Regions from separate parts of the Paenibacillus sp. RC334 genome, predicted to be linked through region 2. Evidence: riboswitches for the same ligand, from Rfam matches in the RefSeq annotation. Region 2 holds a riboswitch; each other region holds the start of a gene.
What was found. Region 2 has a riboswitch for cyclic di-AMP ahead of QMK20_RS06485 (hypothetical protein). Riboswitches for the same ligand answer to the same signal wherever they lie in the genome.
Positions count from the first base shown of each region.

Region 1: it holds a riboswitch for cyclic di-AMP, as region 2 does, so the genes downstream of both, QMK20_RS27020 (resuscitation-promoting factor) here and QMK20_RS06485 (hypothetical protein) in region 2, are expected to answer to the same signal.
Region 3: it holds a riboswitch for cyclic di-AMP, as region 2 does, so the genes downstream of both, QMK20_RS00115 (C40 family peptidase) here and QMK20_RS06485 (hypothetical protein) in region 2, are expected to answer to the same signal.
Region 4: it holds a riboswitch for cyclic di-AMP, as region 2 does, so the genes downstream of both, QMK20_RS13705 (3D domain-containing protein) here and QMK20_RS06485 (hypothetical protein) in region 2, are expected to answer to the same signal.

Region 1 covers NZ_CP125370.1:5,895,542-5,899,042, forward strand. The annotation lists gene QMK20_RS27010 (HD domain-containing protein) at 1-586, shown strand, start outside; gene QMK20_RS27015 (TatD family hydrolase) at 628-1,398, shown strand; cyclic di-AMP (ydaO/yuaA leader) riboswitch at 1,600-1,880, shown strand; gene QMK20_RS27020 (resuscitation-promoting factor) at 2,150-3,298, shown strand; gene rnmV (ribonuclease M5) at 3,445-3,501, shown strand, end outside.
Region 2 covers NZ_CP125370.1:1,363,666-1,367,166, forward strand. The annotation lists tRNA gene QMK20_RS06475 (tRNA-Leu) at 194-276, shown strand; gene QMK20_RS06480 (glutathione peroxidase) at 429-914, opposite strand; cyclic di-AMP (ydaO/yuaA leader) riboswitch at 1,382-1,557, shown strand; gene QMK20_RS06485 (hypothetical protein) at 1,673-2,068, shown strand; gene kdpF (K(+)-transporting ATPase subunit F) at 2,284-2,358, shown strand; partial or broken gene kdpA (potassium-transporting ATPase subunit KdpA) at 2,508-3,501, shown strand, end outside.
Region 3 covers NZ_CP125370.1:21,090-24,590, reverse strand. The annotation lists gene QMK20_RS00125 (M1 family metallopeptidase) at 1-551, shown strand, start outside; gene QMK20_RS00120 (hypothetical protein) at 563-1,390, shown strand; cyclic di-AMP (ydaO/yuaA leader) riboswitch at 1,676-1,813, shown strand; gene QMK20_RS00115 (C40 family peptidase) at 1,818-2,318, shown strand; gene QMK20_RS00110 (GNAT family N-acetyltransferase) at 2,623-3,129, shown strand; gene QMK20_RS00105 (4a-hydroxytetrahydrobiopterin dehydratase) at 3,205-3,501, opposite strand, start outside.
Region 4 covers NZ_CP125370.1:2,992,495-2,995,995, reverse strand. The annotation lists gene QMK20_RS13715 (ABC transporter substrate-binding protein/permease) at 1-342, shown strand, start outside; gene QMK20_RS13710 (amino acid ABC transporter ATP-binding protein) at 329-1,051, shown strand; cyclic di-AMP (ydaO/yuaA leader) riboswitch at 1,298-1,473, shown strand; gene QMK20_RS13705 (3D domain-containing protein) at 1,481-2,149, shown strand; gene QMK20_RS13700 (polysaccharide deacetylase family protein) at 2,326-3,132, opposite strand; gene QMK20_RS13695 (NADH:flavin oxidoreductase/NADH oxidase) at 3,435-3,501, shown strand, end outside.

The DNA of each region.
Region 1 (3,501 bases), 1.4 Mb from region 2:
TCCTGTAACGCGCAGCTCGGAAATTTTATTGCGTAAGATTTTCAAGCGGGCGAAGGAGCTGTTTAGAAACGGATATGAGTTTAGTTTTCTGCTGGAACCGTTGCCGGATCTCTTTCGGGGGGAGCTTACGGTGGAACAATATTTGATGCTCGACGAGTCTTTGATTCAGACAGTATTCAGTCAGTGGAAACAGGAAAAGGACGAGATTTTAAGTGATTTGAGCGCCCGTTTTATGGATCGCAAGCTGTATAAATATGTAGAGATTGAAAATATGGATACAGATACCATTGACGACATTCGGACAGCGCTGAAGCAGGTTGGTTTGCATCCCGAATATGATCTGGAAATTGATTTTCCGACGGATCTTCCTTATGATGTGTTTCGGCAGGGTGGCTCGACGGACAACCAGATTTTACTGCTTGGACGTAAAGGAGAAGTGAGAGAAATTTCCGAAGTATCGGAAATTGTGCGCTCCATTAGCGGTATTCACCGGGGTAAATATCACATGTACTATCCCCAAAACAAATTGGATGGGGTAAAGGACAAGCTTCCTGCCGAAATAAGGAATTATTTTGTCAAACAATAGACAAATGTATGCCAATAAAAGTAAATAAGGGGACATGAATTTTGAATTTATTTGACACTCATACCCATCTGGATGCGCCGCAATTTGACGAAGATCGGGAAGAAGTTATAGCACGTGCTGTCGAAGCGGGAGTAACCCGCATGATTAATATCGGATTTAATCGTGAGACGATTCCATCCACGATGAAATTAGCTGAGACGTATGATTTTATTTATGCGGCGATTGGATGGCACCCACAGGATGCGATTACGATGCAGGAGGGAGATATGGAATGGATTGTATCGTTATGCAGTCATAAGAAAGTCGTGGCGATCGGGGAGATTGGTCTGGATTATTATTGGGACACATCACCGAAGGATGTACAGCATCGGGTGCTACGCAACCAGATTGGACTGGCTCGTGAGCTGAACATGCCAATTGTCATCCATAACCGGGATGCGCATGAAGATATTGTTAAGATTTTGCGTGAAGAAAAAGCGAGTGAGGTTGGCGGAGTCATGCATTCCTTTTCCGGAAGCTGGGAGACGGCTAAAATGGTGCTGGATATGGGCTTTCACCTCTCTTTTGGCGGGCCAATAACGTTCAAAAATGCCAAGCAGCCAAAGGAGGTACTCGCACAGGTGCCGCTGGACCGTCTGCTCATTGAAACGGACGCTCCCTACCTAACGCCTCATCCGTTCCGCGGGAAGCGAAATGAGTCCGCACACGTGGGACTGGTCGCAGAGGCGGCTGCCCAAATCAAGGGAATTACGGTGGAGGAATTAGTGTCAATAACGACCCAAAATGCCTTGGAACGATTTGACATTAAGTGAAAAAGTGAAGAAATCGATCAAAATAAAGAGATAGACGAAGCTAATCATGAATTTGTTGCAGGAAACTCAAGAATATTACAATATTTTAACCGAATATTTTGAAAAATGTACTTGAAACCTGCTTTACAACATGCATAGAAACAGGATATCATCTTTTCAGTGAATTGTTGTTTGAGTGTAAACATCAACAGCTCATTTCATGAACCAGTCTCGCTGAGTCCCTTTTACAGGGAACGGGGGAACCGATATGGCTTACAGTACGTCCGGCGTATGGCAAGAAGGGAGCGTCTCTTCCGCCAGCCGGCTCGACCGAAATCCTTTCCCGGATGGGATTGAACAGGTGGAGGGGCCGTATTTCGATTTCTTTCTGGGTCTTCGGGGTGAATGTGAAGGCGACCGCCATGAGCGGTTGACCCAAGCTAGGGCGTCTCTCTACGTCCGAACCCGACAGCTAACCCCGTAAGCGTAACAAGAGAGAAGCCATCTCGTGCATGATTTTTCCGCATATTCGCACATGCCGGAAGCCACGAAAGAGCTCTCTAGTCTCTTTCTCTGGCTTTTTTTGTTGTGAATAAAAGAAAATCTGTCATCATACTGTGATTAAACAGGGGAGGACAGCATGCCGCGAAGACGGGTACATGGTGCAGGACAGTCGCATTACGGGCTTGTCTTGTAGAAAATCTGTTATAGTCACGTCAATCTCAACTATGTCTTACTCCAGACGGCGGGCTATGTAAGGAGGACGGAGGAAATGGGCATTTTCCAAAAAGAGGAGACCCATGAGTCACGCTCATCCAGCATGTCTTACGTATTGCGTTGGAAGCAAGAAAATGTGCGCCAGGCTGCTTTGGTTGCTATTTTTCTAATCGCACTAACGATTATGATTTCAATTCTGGTGTACACTGAATCTAAAAAACAGGTTTTTTTTGTCATCGATGGTAAGGCATCTGCGGTAGAAACCCGACAATCCCAGCTCCAAGATTTGCTCAAAGAGCATTCTATTTCACTTCAGCCGCATGATACGGTTTCGATGCCGCTGAACGGAGCAGTACAGGATGGGGATCGCGTAGTCATCAAACGTGCCAATCAGGTCAAAGTATCCTTAGCCAATGAGACGAAAAAATTGTACACAACAGAAAATACAGTAGAGGGTGCCATTCGCACCTCGGGCTATAAATTATCGTCAAATGATAAAGTTTATCCTGCTCTGGATGCTTCTGTTTCGTCTAACATGGACATAAAAATCATCCGTGTGAAGAAACAGCAGGTCGAACAGAAGCAACAGGTACCTTATCAGGTCATCAAAACGGCCGATCCAAGTCTCTATAAAGGCGATAATCGGGTCATCCAAAGCGGTAAAACGGGTGTTGTGGTCCAGCATGTTCAAAAGGTATACCATGACGGAAAATTGGTATCCAAGCAGCTGGTAAACAAGGAAGTCGCGCAGAATCGTGTGGATAAGGTGATTGCGGTAGGAACGAAGAAAAAGCCGGTCGTTCTGGCTGCTTCCGTCGGTCCTGAAGATGCCGTTAAGGCAACACGGGTTAGTTCGGACAATGCTGTCCGTAAAGCAGGTGTGAATTTTAAATATAACAAAGTATTACAAAACGTCTCCATGACGGCGTATTCGTCACAGGAGCCAGGTATCGGTACACGTACCGCATCCGGCACGCGTGTCACGGAAGGACGCACCATCGCTGTCGATCCGAGTGTGATTCCAATCGGCTGGTGGGTGTATATTGAAGGGGTGGGCTTCCGCCGTGCGGAGGATACCGGTGGCGCAATTAAAGGCCACAAAATCGATGTGTATTATGAGAGTTTGAGTCAAGCCAATCAGTTTGGTCGGAAGCACGGTAAAACCGTATATGTGATTGGACCAGTGAAGCCTGAAATGAACTAAAAACGTGTTGTATATGTTTAGGGCAATGCGATAGTATTAACATCATAGTTATGCATGCTAAGAAGAGGATACCCTCTTCTTATTTTGTTTTCAAAAGCTGGGAAAGATGAATATAGCTGACTGTGTAGCAGTGGAGGGAAACGCAAATGATCAAGGAAGTGATCGTGGTAGAGGGTCGGGATGATACGGTGGCTATTCGCCGT
Region 2 (3,501 bases):
AAAATGAATTCAGAAAAAATTTAGAGATATTATGTAATATATATTTACACTCATAGTGTTGATATGTCAAATTAAATATTTTTATAGCTTTTATATGTTAGATTATTTGACATAAAAATAATTATTGTATTTATGTTTACAAATAGAATGCAAGGGAGTATAATAAATCTGTTGCCTCAAAACATTAGAATTTGCGGTCGTGGTGGAATGGCAGACACGCTATCTTGAGGGGGTAGTGGGCGTACGCCCGTGGAGGTTCGAGTCCTCTCGACCGCATTACATGCAAGACACAGTTAAAAAAGCATCCTGACACGTTTTTGACGTGATTGGCTGCTTTTTTTGTTATATAAGCCGAACTAAAATATCCCTTTTTCCTAGCCACAGGAGCAGCCGTTTGGATTGGCTGCTTGTGAACAGGGATGGACCTGTCAGCTTTGTTGCAAGAGCTTCTCGATATCCCCCGCCAATTTATCCGGAGTTGTCTGTGGGGCATAGCGCTTAAATACGTTACCTTCGCGTGTAATCAAAAATTTAGTAAAATTCCATTTGATTGCTTTGGAGCCTAATACGCCCGGAGCTGTTTGGGTGAGGTAGCGGAATAAAGGGTGCGCCTGATCGCCATTGACATCTATTTTGGCAAACATCGGAAATGTAACTCCATAGTTGATCTGGCAAAACTCCGAAATTTCCTCGCTGGAACCCGGCTCTTGCTTGGCAAACTGGTTGCTGGGAAACCCTAAGATTTCAAGACCCCGCTCATGGTATTGGTCATATAGCTCTTGTAGCGCCTTGTATTGGGGGGTTAGCCCGCATTTGCTGGCTGTATTCACGATGAGCAGTACTTTTCCTTCGTATGTGGACAACGGAATTTCTTTCCCTTGCAGGGTTTGTGCATCATGTTCATAAACGGTCATGGTTTTCCTCCTAATTTGATATTCTACAATTAAATTGTAAGCAATTTAACGAAGAGTTGCAAGTCTATAAATAGATGTAATGCGCCGTCTGCTGCTGTAAAATCGTATTTTGTCCAAAACGGCAAATGGCACTGCAAATGGGGCAAATAGCGGTGTTTCTCATGGTAAAAACAGGTTCAATCGGCGTTTATCAGGTACATACAGCACTTTTCCTTTCTCTTTTACAAAAAAAGGACAAAAAATGCTCCCCATACGCCAATATTGACATGCCTCTTCATTTTCGAAAAGGGATGAAAAACCGAGATTGAAGGAGCTGGGAGAAGGATATTTGTGTTGTAAGCGCTATTATTAATCTTTTATGCTCCAAAGACCGATTTATAACCCCGCAGGTGAGCTTTACAGTGTTCCTTGCGCGGGTGTATGATTCAAGACGTAATTTCAAATTAAGTGAATGAAGCAGCAACGAATTGTCTATAGCGCTGAATTTTGCAGTTGCAAAAGCGGGGGAACCAAACGAGATCTATGCGGCTTTTAAAGGGCCGAGTGTCTCAAGGGGTGAATTTTCTGGCCAAGTGTCAGAAATAGGGCGACTCTCACGTCCGAATCCGACAGCTAACCTCGTAAGCGTACAGGGAGAGGCAACAAACCGCCGTGTGCAGCCATGGTTTATTTTATCATGGTTACGTAAGAAGCCGGAGGAAAGCCTTTTTCCTTTGGCTTCTTTTTGTTGTCTTTTTATACCGGGAGAGGAGCTACTGATGGAAGGTCGGCTAATCATTGTCACTGCACCGAATGAAACGGGCAGAAATTTTGTGAAATTGCTTATGTTCAAAAAACTGGCGTTTGCGGTTCTTACGAATAGCGCTCAGGAGGAACGACAGCTCAAAAAAATGGGTGTGGAGCATATTGTGCGCATCAATACGATGCAAGCGGGGAAATGGAATTTTCCCAAAAAAGAAATTGGCTGCGTGTATTTGTTCGAGAACAGCTTGAATCTGACGTGCCGTTTTCTGCAAATATGCCGGCCGCTGACATCAGATTCGATCTATGTCATTACACACGGCTGTAATCCTCAAGGGATTTATCGAGGTTTGGGAGCGGACCATGTGATCTACACTTTGAATGGAGAGGTGGGTTTCCTGCTGAACGGATAGTCGCTTACGATATGGCTAATATAAATTAAAATTTTCAAAGTAATTGTATGTTGATTTTACGAGGGTGTAAGAATAACGATCTGAGGACAGATACGGGAGGGTATGAACATGATGGATATATACATGCTGCTCGTGATGGCTGCGAGTTATGGAGTGATACTGCTGTTTGTACGCTGGTGTGATGCACAGACCTCCAAAGGAGGGCGAAAAGGATGATGGTTGTGCTTACGCTTACGGCTATTGTGTTTGTGTATTTAATCTACGCACTCCTGAATCCTGAAAAGTTCTAATCAGCTAAACAGGATCAAGCGGGCGGGGAACAGCAGATCATGGATGAAGCATCAGAGGCAGCGGGCTTTCGCAAACGTGTGCAACGCCTGGTGCTACGAACCCGTCTGTTATTCCAAACGCAGGAGCATTTTGGAGGAGGGAATAGATGATGGAGCTGCTGCAAATTGGAATTGTGATTGTGATATTGCTGCTCTTGGTGAAACCAGTGGGCACCTATATGTATCATGTATTCTCAAATGAACCGAATCGGACGGACCGAGTGTTTGGCGGGACGGAGAAGCTGATTTACAAGGTTATAGGATTGAAAAAGCTGGAGAGCATGCGTTGGACCACGTATGTGATGAGCTTTATCGCTACGAATGTCGTGCTTGTGGCGATCAGCTATGTGCTACTGCGCTTGCAGGGACTGCTCCCCGGTAATCCGGCTGGAAACGACAATATGGAAGCGTCACTGGCTTTTAATACAGTGATCAGCTTTATGACCAATACGAATCTCCAGCATTACAGCGGAGAAAGTGGACTTACGTATATGACGCAGATGGCGTTCGTTACGATGATGATGTTTACTTCGGCTGCTTCCGGTTTTGCGGTTGCTGCGGCTTTTATGAGAGGATTGACGCGGCGCGGTGAAGGAATGGGCAACTTTTTTCAGGATTTTATCAAAGCAATTATACGGATTTTTCTTCCGTTGGCCTTTGTGCTTACGCTGGTGCTGGTCGGACTGAAAGTACCGCAGACGCTTCAGCCTACGGCGGATATCACGACGATGAGTGGAACACAGCAACAGATTGCCTTGGGACCCGTTGCTTCGATGGAATCGATCAAGCACTTGGGGACGAACGGGGGGCGGTTTCGATGGGGCCAACTCGGCGCATCCTTTTGAAAATCCAAGTCCCTGGACGAATGTGCTGGAAATTTTGGCGATGTGGGTGATGCCAGCTTCTCTGCCGTATACCTTTGGGCTGTTCGCTCGTAATCGCAAGCAGGGGTGGATTATTTTTAGCTCCATGATGGTACTGTTTCTCGTATTCCTATCTATTACGTACGTGTCAGAGAAAACGGGTAATCCGCTGATTCAGGCACTGGGGGTGGATGCTTCTCAGGGAAGCATGGAAGGGAAAGAGGTCCGCTTCGGCATCGGA
Region 3 (3,501 bases), 1.3 Mb from region 2:
ATTCTCGGGGTAAGCTGGTGCTGCGTGGCATTGAACGCCAGGTCGGCGTAAAAAAAATGGACCGAATTATGCGTACCTACGTCCAGACCTACCGATTCAAGCATCCATCCTCACAGGATTTTCAGCGTATCGTCGAAAGAGTCACCGGACGTTCGTGGAGCCACTATTTTGAACAATATGTATACGACGGCCAGATGGCGGATTTTTCAGTGGATCGCATTACGAACCGCAAGCTGGCCAACGGATACGAAGCAACCATCACACTCAGCAAAAAAGGGGCAGATTATCCCAAGGTCCCTGTTCAAGTTACCTTCAAGGACGGTACAACGATATTCAAGGCTTGGGACGGCATGGGCAAAAGCACCACCTATCGACTCAAAAGTGCATCTCCGGTCTCCCATGTGATTGTTGATCCACTGTACACGATTGCGCTGGAGAACAAGCATATCAATAACAGTCTGAAGGACGAACTGAACGAAAAAACCCAGACCCGTTGGAGCATAAGTGTAACCAAGCTGCTGGAGACACTGCTTGGAAGTCTGTCATGGTGAGGTGTCTATAGATGCGTACCGTTATAAAAGAAGGCTGGGCGCTTGTGCGCATACAATTTTATATTGTCATCATTCTATTTTTGTATCGACTGCTATGGGGCGTTTTTCTCTATCGGGTGGTACAATCCGCCGTTATTCCCCTACTACTGCGCTACCCTGATCAGGGTCAAAATGAACTGGGGCAGACCTTGTTTTGGATGGAGAGCCAGATTGCCCTGACAGACAACCGGGAGGTTCATATGTATCTGTGGATACTACTGGGGGCAACGGTGCTGCGTATACTGATTACCCCCTTCATCCGGGCGGGAATATACCAAAGTCTGCACACCCATGCGACCGAGCCGCAAAGTCTGTCTTTTTTCCGTGGAATGAAACGTCATGGTTTATCATCGCTGATCTATTACGTCATCGAGCTTGGGCTCTTGCTGCTCCCTGCTTTCTGGGTGGTGCCGAGGCTCTACCCTATCGTAGCCGGGGCGCTGCAATCTCCCGCCTATCTGCTGCATGTGCTGCCCTATGCCATCGGTTGGATCGCTTATGGCTGGTTCATCCGCCAGTGCATCCTGTACATGCAGCTAGGCACCGTAGGTGGTCACGCCATACTGTCGTCGCTGCTCGCCTTCTTTCGCCAAATCCTTCCGGCTATCGGTATTTCGCTTCTGCTCGGCGCAGGTGTGCTGCTTGTCCTTGGCCTATTCGGCACGGTGGCGATGATTTGGACTGGCATGCTGGCACTCATTCTCCAGCAAACGTATCATTTTGTTACCAGTCTGGTCAGGCTATGGCACATCAGTTCACAGTACCGCCTATGGCATACCGATATCTCCGACAGAGGTTGAACCCCCACTCCGTTCCTCCTGAGCAATTTCTGGCTGTCGAAAGGCAACTATCTATATCCACTCCTATCCATGTAAACGGCACATAACTGAATACTCTTAACAAAATCTGTTCCCGCGATAAAGGGAGCAGATTTTTTTGTAATTTTTTGCGATGAAACATTTGCCAAAGCCAGCCAACTTTGTTACAATAATCGCAGTGAACTGATAGTAACAACTTTGTAATCTTTATTGTAACCTTTACCTTAAAAACATCGTTATCGTGAATACTGCTCTCCAAGGTGCACATCTTAAGTTAAGCCTAATTCCTGGCACCTAGGAAGCGGGGGAACCAGTTTGGGTGAATTGATCTCGCAACAGAGTGGTCATAGGGGAACCTTCTACCGAATCCTTAAGCTAACCTCGCAGGCATTGGAAGGGGTATTTTTTTTTGAAGAAGAAACTAACAATCGCAGCCATGGGTCTTGCCATTGCCTTTACATCTTTTACATTCGGTGGCGGCAGTGCATTTGCAGACTCCAAGATGGACCAGGTCATCCAAGATACCAAAGGAACGAGCTACAGAAGCGGAGGCACTACACTCGACGGATTCGATTGCTCCGGCTTCACAATGTATGTATATCAAAAACTGGGAATTAAACTGCCGCATCAATCCGGATCACAATTCAAAATGGGATCTTCCGTATCCCGCGATGAAATGAGACCTGGAGACCTGGTGTTCTTCAACACCACAGGTAGAGGCATTTCCCATGTAGGTATCTTCATGGGTGAAGGGAAATTTGCTCACTCCTCATCTTCACGTGGTGTAGTTGTTAGCTCACTGAACGAAAATTATTACGCTAACCGATATGTCGGTGCCAAAAGAATTATGAGCACAGATGCTTACCACGCTGTAGCTTCTGAAACTCCTGATGACGACAACGTAGAATAACTAACGAACAGCAAGCTAACCTGAGCCGCAATTTGATTCTGGCCGGAATCGAATTGCGGTTTTTTATGTCCGCAACATCAGAAACGTTATTTTTACTGACGAACTGACACCTCAAAAGGTTTCAGTTTTTGCGAACATCGTCGGTTTTACCGTCACGACGGGGGGGAGTATATGAGCAGTAAAGCCTTCTTATTGAATGTATACCCGACTTGGGTATGAAATAAACACGCTTGCCAATCCCCTGCAACTTGTCTACAATCTGTTGTTAATGGTTTAAGTACTTGTAAAAGGAGGATGGGAAGACATGCCGGCCTCAATATCTAACTACCGAATCGTGCCGATGGACGAGCAGCAGGCGGCTGCGATATGTGAGTGGCGCTATGATTCACCCTACAATATATACGGCTGGTTACCTTGGGAACAAATGAAGGCGCTTGAGGTCGAATTTGGAAACCCCTCGCTTCGCCAGGAGCAATATGTAGCCGTACTGGATGACGAGAACATACTAACCGGATTTGCTCAATATTTCCCGATGATTGGCGTGACCCGGCTAGGTCTGGGAATGCATCCCGGATTGTGTGGACATGGCAGAGGCGCCGAATTTGTCCGTGCAATTGCCGAGGAAGCCAGACGACGCAACCCTGAGAATGAAATTGATCTGGAGGTCCTGACTTGGAATGGGCGCGCCATCCGGGCTTACAAGGCAGCCGGATTTGAGCTTACGGATACCTATGAACGTCAGACTCCCGATGGCAAGAAGCCATTTCATTGTATGGTATATCATCCCGACCACCAGCCTCATGTTCTATGATAAAAGCGCCTTCGGCATACAACTGCATTGTTGTATATCGAAGGCGCTTTTATCATACGACAGACCACGATTAGCTCAATGACTGCTACGCATTTTCTCAAAAGCTTCATTATATTGTTGGGCTTCCTTAATATCCACGGCCATAATGCCACCGTCATCCCAGGAGGTTAAACGCAGGGTCACGGTCTTATAATCAATCGTAATAAATGGATGATGATTAAATGCTTCCGATATAGCAGCAACTTCATCCACGAATGCAATCCCTTTCATAAAACTGGAAAAATTATATTTCCGGACAATCCATCGTCCTTCCTCCAGTTCCCAGCCCTCCAGCTTCTCCAGATGTGCTTCAATCTCTTCTTGTGTAAAAGG
Region 4 (3,501 bases), 1.6 Mb from region 2:
CGTGCAGGTATCCAGGCAGTGGACCGTGGTCAGATGGAAGCAGCCCGTTCACTCGGTATGGGACGAGGCAAAGCTATGCGTCACGTCATTTTACCGCAAGCGTTCAAGTCTGTACTGCCTGCGATCGGCAATGAGTTTATTACGATTATTAAAGAGTCCTCCATCATTTCTACCATCGGTATGGTGGATATTATGTATCAGGCCCAAGTCATTAAGAACATCACCTACGAAGGATTAAGTCCGTTCGTCATCGCGGCTGCTATTTATTTTGTAATGACATTCAGCTTGTCGAAGCTGTTGGGTTTATGGGAAAGGAAGTTGAGAGCCAGTGATCACCGTTAAACAACTGCGTAAATCGTTCGGCAAAAATGAAATTTTAAAAGGCATTGATATAGATATTGCCAAAGGCGAGGTTGTTGTCGTCATTGGCCCGAGTGGTTCGGGGAAAAGTACATTTTTACGTTGTATGAATCTGCTGGAGCAGCCGACCGACGGGGAGATTTTGTTTGAGGGCGAGCCGATTACAGCCCGTGGTCATAATATTAATGCGACTCGTGAGAAAATGGGGATGGTGTTCCAGCATTTCAACCTGTTCCCGCACAAAACGGTGCTGCAAAATTTGACGCTTGCGCCGACTCAGGTTAGAGGCCAGTCCGTGAAGGAAGCGGAGAAAATTGCGCTAGAGCTACTGCGCACCGTTGGACTTGAAGACAAAAAGGACACCTATCCCAATCAGCTATCCGGTGGACAGAAGCAGCGGATTGCGATTGCACGCGCCTTGGCGATGCAGCCGCATGTGATGCTCTTCGATGAGCCGACTTCCGCTTTGGACCCTGAAATGGTCGGGGAGGTGCTGGACGTGATGAAGAAGCTGGCTGAGGGTGGCATGACGATGGTCATCGTGACACATGAAATGGGCTTTGCCCGCGAGGTAGGAGACCGCATTATCTTTATGGATAACGGTCAAATTGTGGAGCAAGGTACACCGGAGCAAGTTTTTGGCACTCCAAGCCATGATCGTACCCGGGATTTTCTTGCCAAGGTTTTGTAAGAAATGAGCTTATAAAGGCTATGAAGTAAGCCCTCCGCGGTGGAAGTTTGACGGGAGGGCTTTTTCTTTTTTTGTCATCCTCGTTCAGATTTTTGTAACTGATTTCGATTTCATGATGACAAAATTGTAACAGATGTAGTATGATGTTCAGGGTTCCCAACATTTTCATGCAGATAAGGTTACAAAATTGTGATATTATGCAGTGAGCCAAAACTTACCGGGGCAGCAGACAGCTACGACAGACGCTGAATGCGGGACCCAAAACCATGGGAAGTGCGGGGGACGTAACAACGGCAGTAACTTCTGATCCGTCTTCATACGAATGGATGGAAGGTTGCCTAGGGGTGAATTGCACAAAAGCATAGGGCTTCTCCTGAGTCCGAATCCGACAGCTAACTTCGCAGGCATAACAGAGGAGGTACATATCTTTTGAAACATCTGAAACGTATTGGAAAAACAATGAAATTTGCGGTGCTGGCAGCAGCCATTGCAGGATTGGCGCAGACAGCCGGGGTAGCCGACGCCGCTTCGCTTCATACCGCCAAGGAAGGTGATACCTTCTTTTTACTTGCTCAACGTTACGGGGTATCTGTAGAAGATCTGCAAAAGGAGAACCCGGATGTTGCCGCCAGCAATATATATGCAGGAGTGCAAATTAAGGTGCCGGACGAGAACAAGTTAAAGGCCGCTTCGGATTCGAAGCCTCAGCTTCTTTCCGAGAAAGCGCCAGCAGGTGACGGTCAACAGGTTGAAGCATGGGGCAAAACATTTAACTACAGCAAAGTAGTTGACGTGAAGGCCACAGCGTATTCCGCAGCAGCCAGTGAAAATGGAAAATGGGGAGCGGTGGACTATTTCGGAAATCCGCTTAAGCTCGGTACGATTGCGGTAGACCCCAACGTAATTCCGTTGGGTACGAAAGTGTTGGTTACAGGCTATTCCCACCCGGGGCTGCCCGATCAATCTTTTGTAGCGGTAGCACGCGATAAGGGCAGCGCCATCACGGGTAAACGGATTGATATTTTCATTCCAGGCAGCCCATCTTTTGTGAGTGACTTTGGTTTTCAGAATGTGAAGCTGTATGTCATTGATAAATAGACTTATGTAAGCAAATGAATTAAGTGAACATAATATATATTATGTAAACTATAATCTGTGATCTATAATCAAATAGCTTAATCGCAGGTTCAGATTCATATATGGGTCTTGTCGATTAATAAAGGGCTGTCTTGACGAGCAGAATGCATCTGCTGGTAAGACAGCCCTTTTTACTGTTATTTCCGCTCCGAGGTGTGAAGTAGCCGGGGAACCGTGACAAATTTGTAGCCCTTGGCTTTCAGCGACTGAATGAGACCCGGCAGGGATTGAACAGTGCCTTTCAGATTGGAACTTTGACCTCCACCTGCGTGCATTAAAATGATGGAGCCTGGTCCGGTAGCCGGGATCACATTACGCTGAATTTGTGTTTTACTGAGTCCCTTCCAATCGAGGGAGTCTACGTTCCAATTGACAATCATGTAGCCGTGTCGACGCGCCCACTGGATCTGAGGCTCCGTAATTTCACCATAGGGCGGGCGGATCAGCTTGGGTCGAAAGCCGACAGTGGCCTCCAAAATATGTTCTGTTTTCTTAATCTGGTTGCGAAAGCGTTCCGGTGAAGCCTTCCTAAAATCCGGATGGGTATAGGAATGGTTGCCCAAGGCATGGCCTTCACGTACGATACGGCGAATCATGCCCGGGTGTTTTTCCGCACGGTGACCGACAATAAAGAAGGTGGCTTTGATCCCATTCGCGTGCAAAATGTCCAGAACCTGCGGCGTATACCGGGAATCGGGCACGTCATCAAAAGTCAGGGCAATTTGCTGCGTATGCGGGCCGCACATTTTAAAAATATCCGCATGTTTTTTCCGAAGCATGGCTAATGTGGGAGTGGCTCGTTCTCTGCTCTTATGTGCTGAAGAAACAACAGTCGCTTCCTTGGAATGAGTCGTTCCGATATCGGGAGGCGCGTCCGCGTGAACGGGAAAACTCGAAAATGCTAGTAACAGTGCCATCATTGGAAATATTCCCCTGTACGGCATATGTATCCCCCTTTCCGTGCAGTGGTACCTTCTGTTGCTTTCATTTATTATGTACCTGACATGTTGAAATTATGCTGCTGAACAGGTTAGACTATTGAGTGGTTGAGTGGAAATGCCCTGTGTAACGGATGTAAGTGAAGATCACGAAGCTAAACGCACATATTCTATTAAACCTGAGCGAAACAGCAGCATTTTCGCAACTTTTAGCCTTTTAATGGATTCGGTATCCAGTGATAGCTGGTGTATAATGGGGTTGCAATTCATATTGTAGAGACATGGAATTAAAGGAAGGATGGATCAATGTGACCGACTTGTTTACTCCTTATCAATTAAAGGGACTCTCTTTAAAAAACCGGATTGTAATGCCAC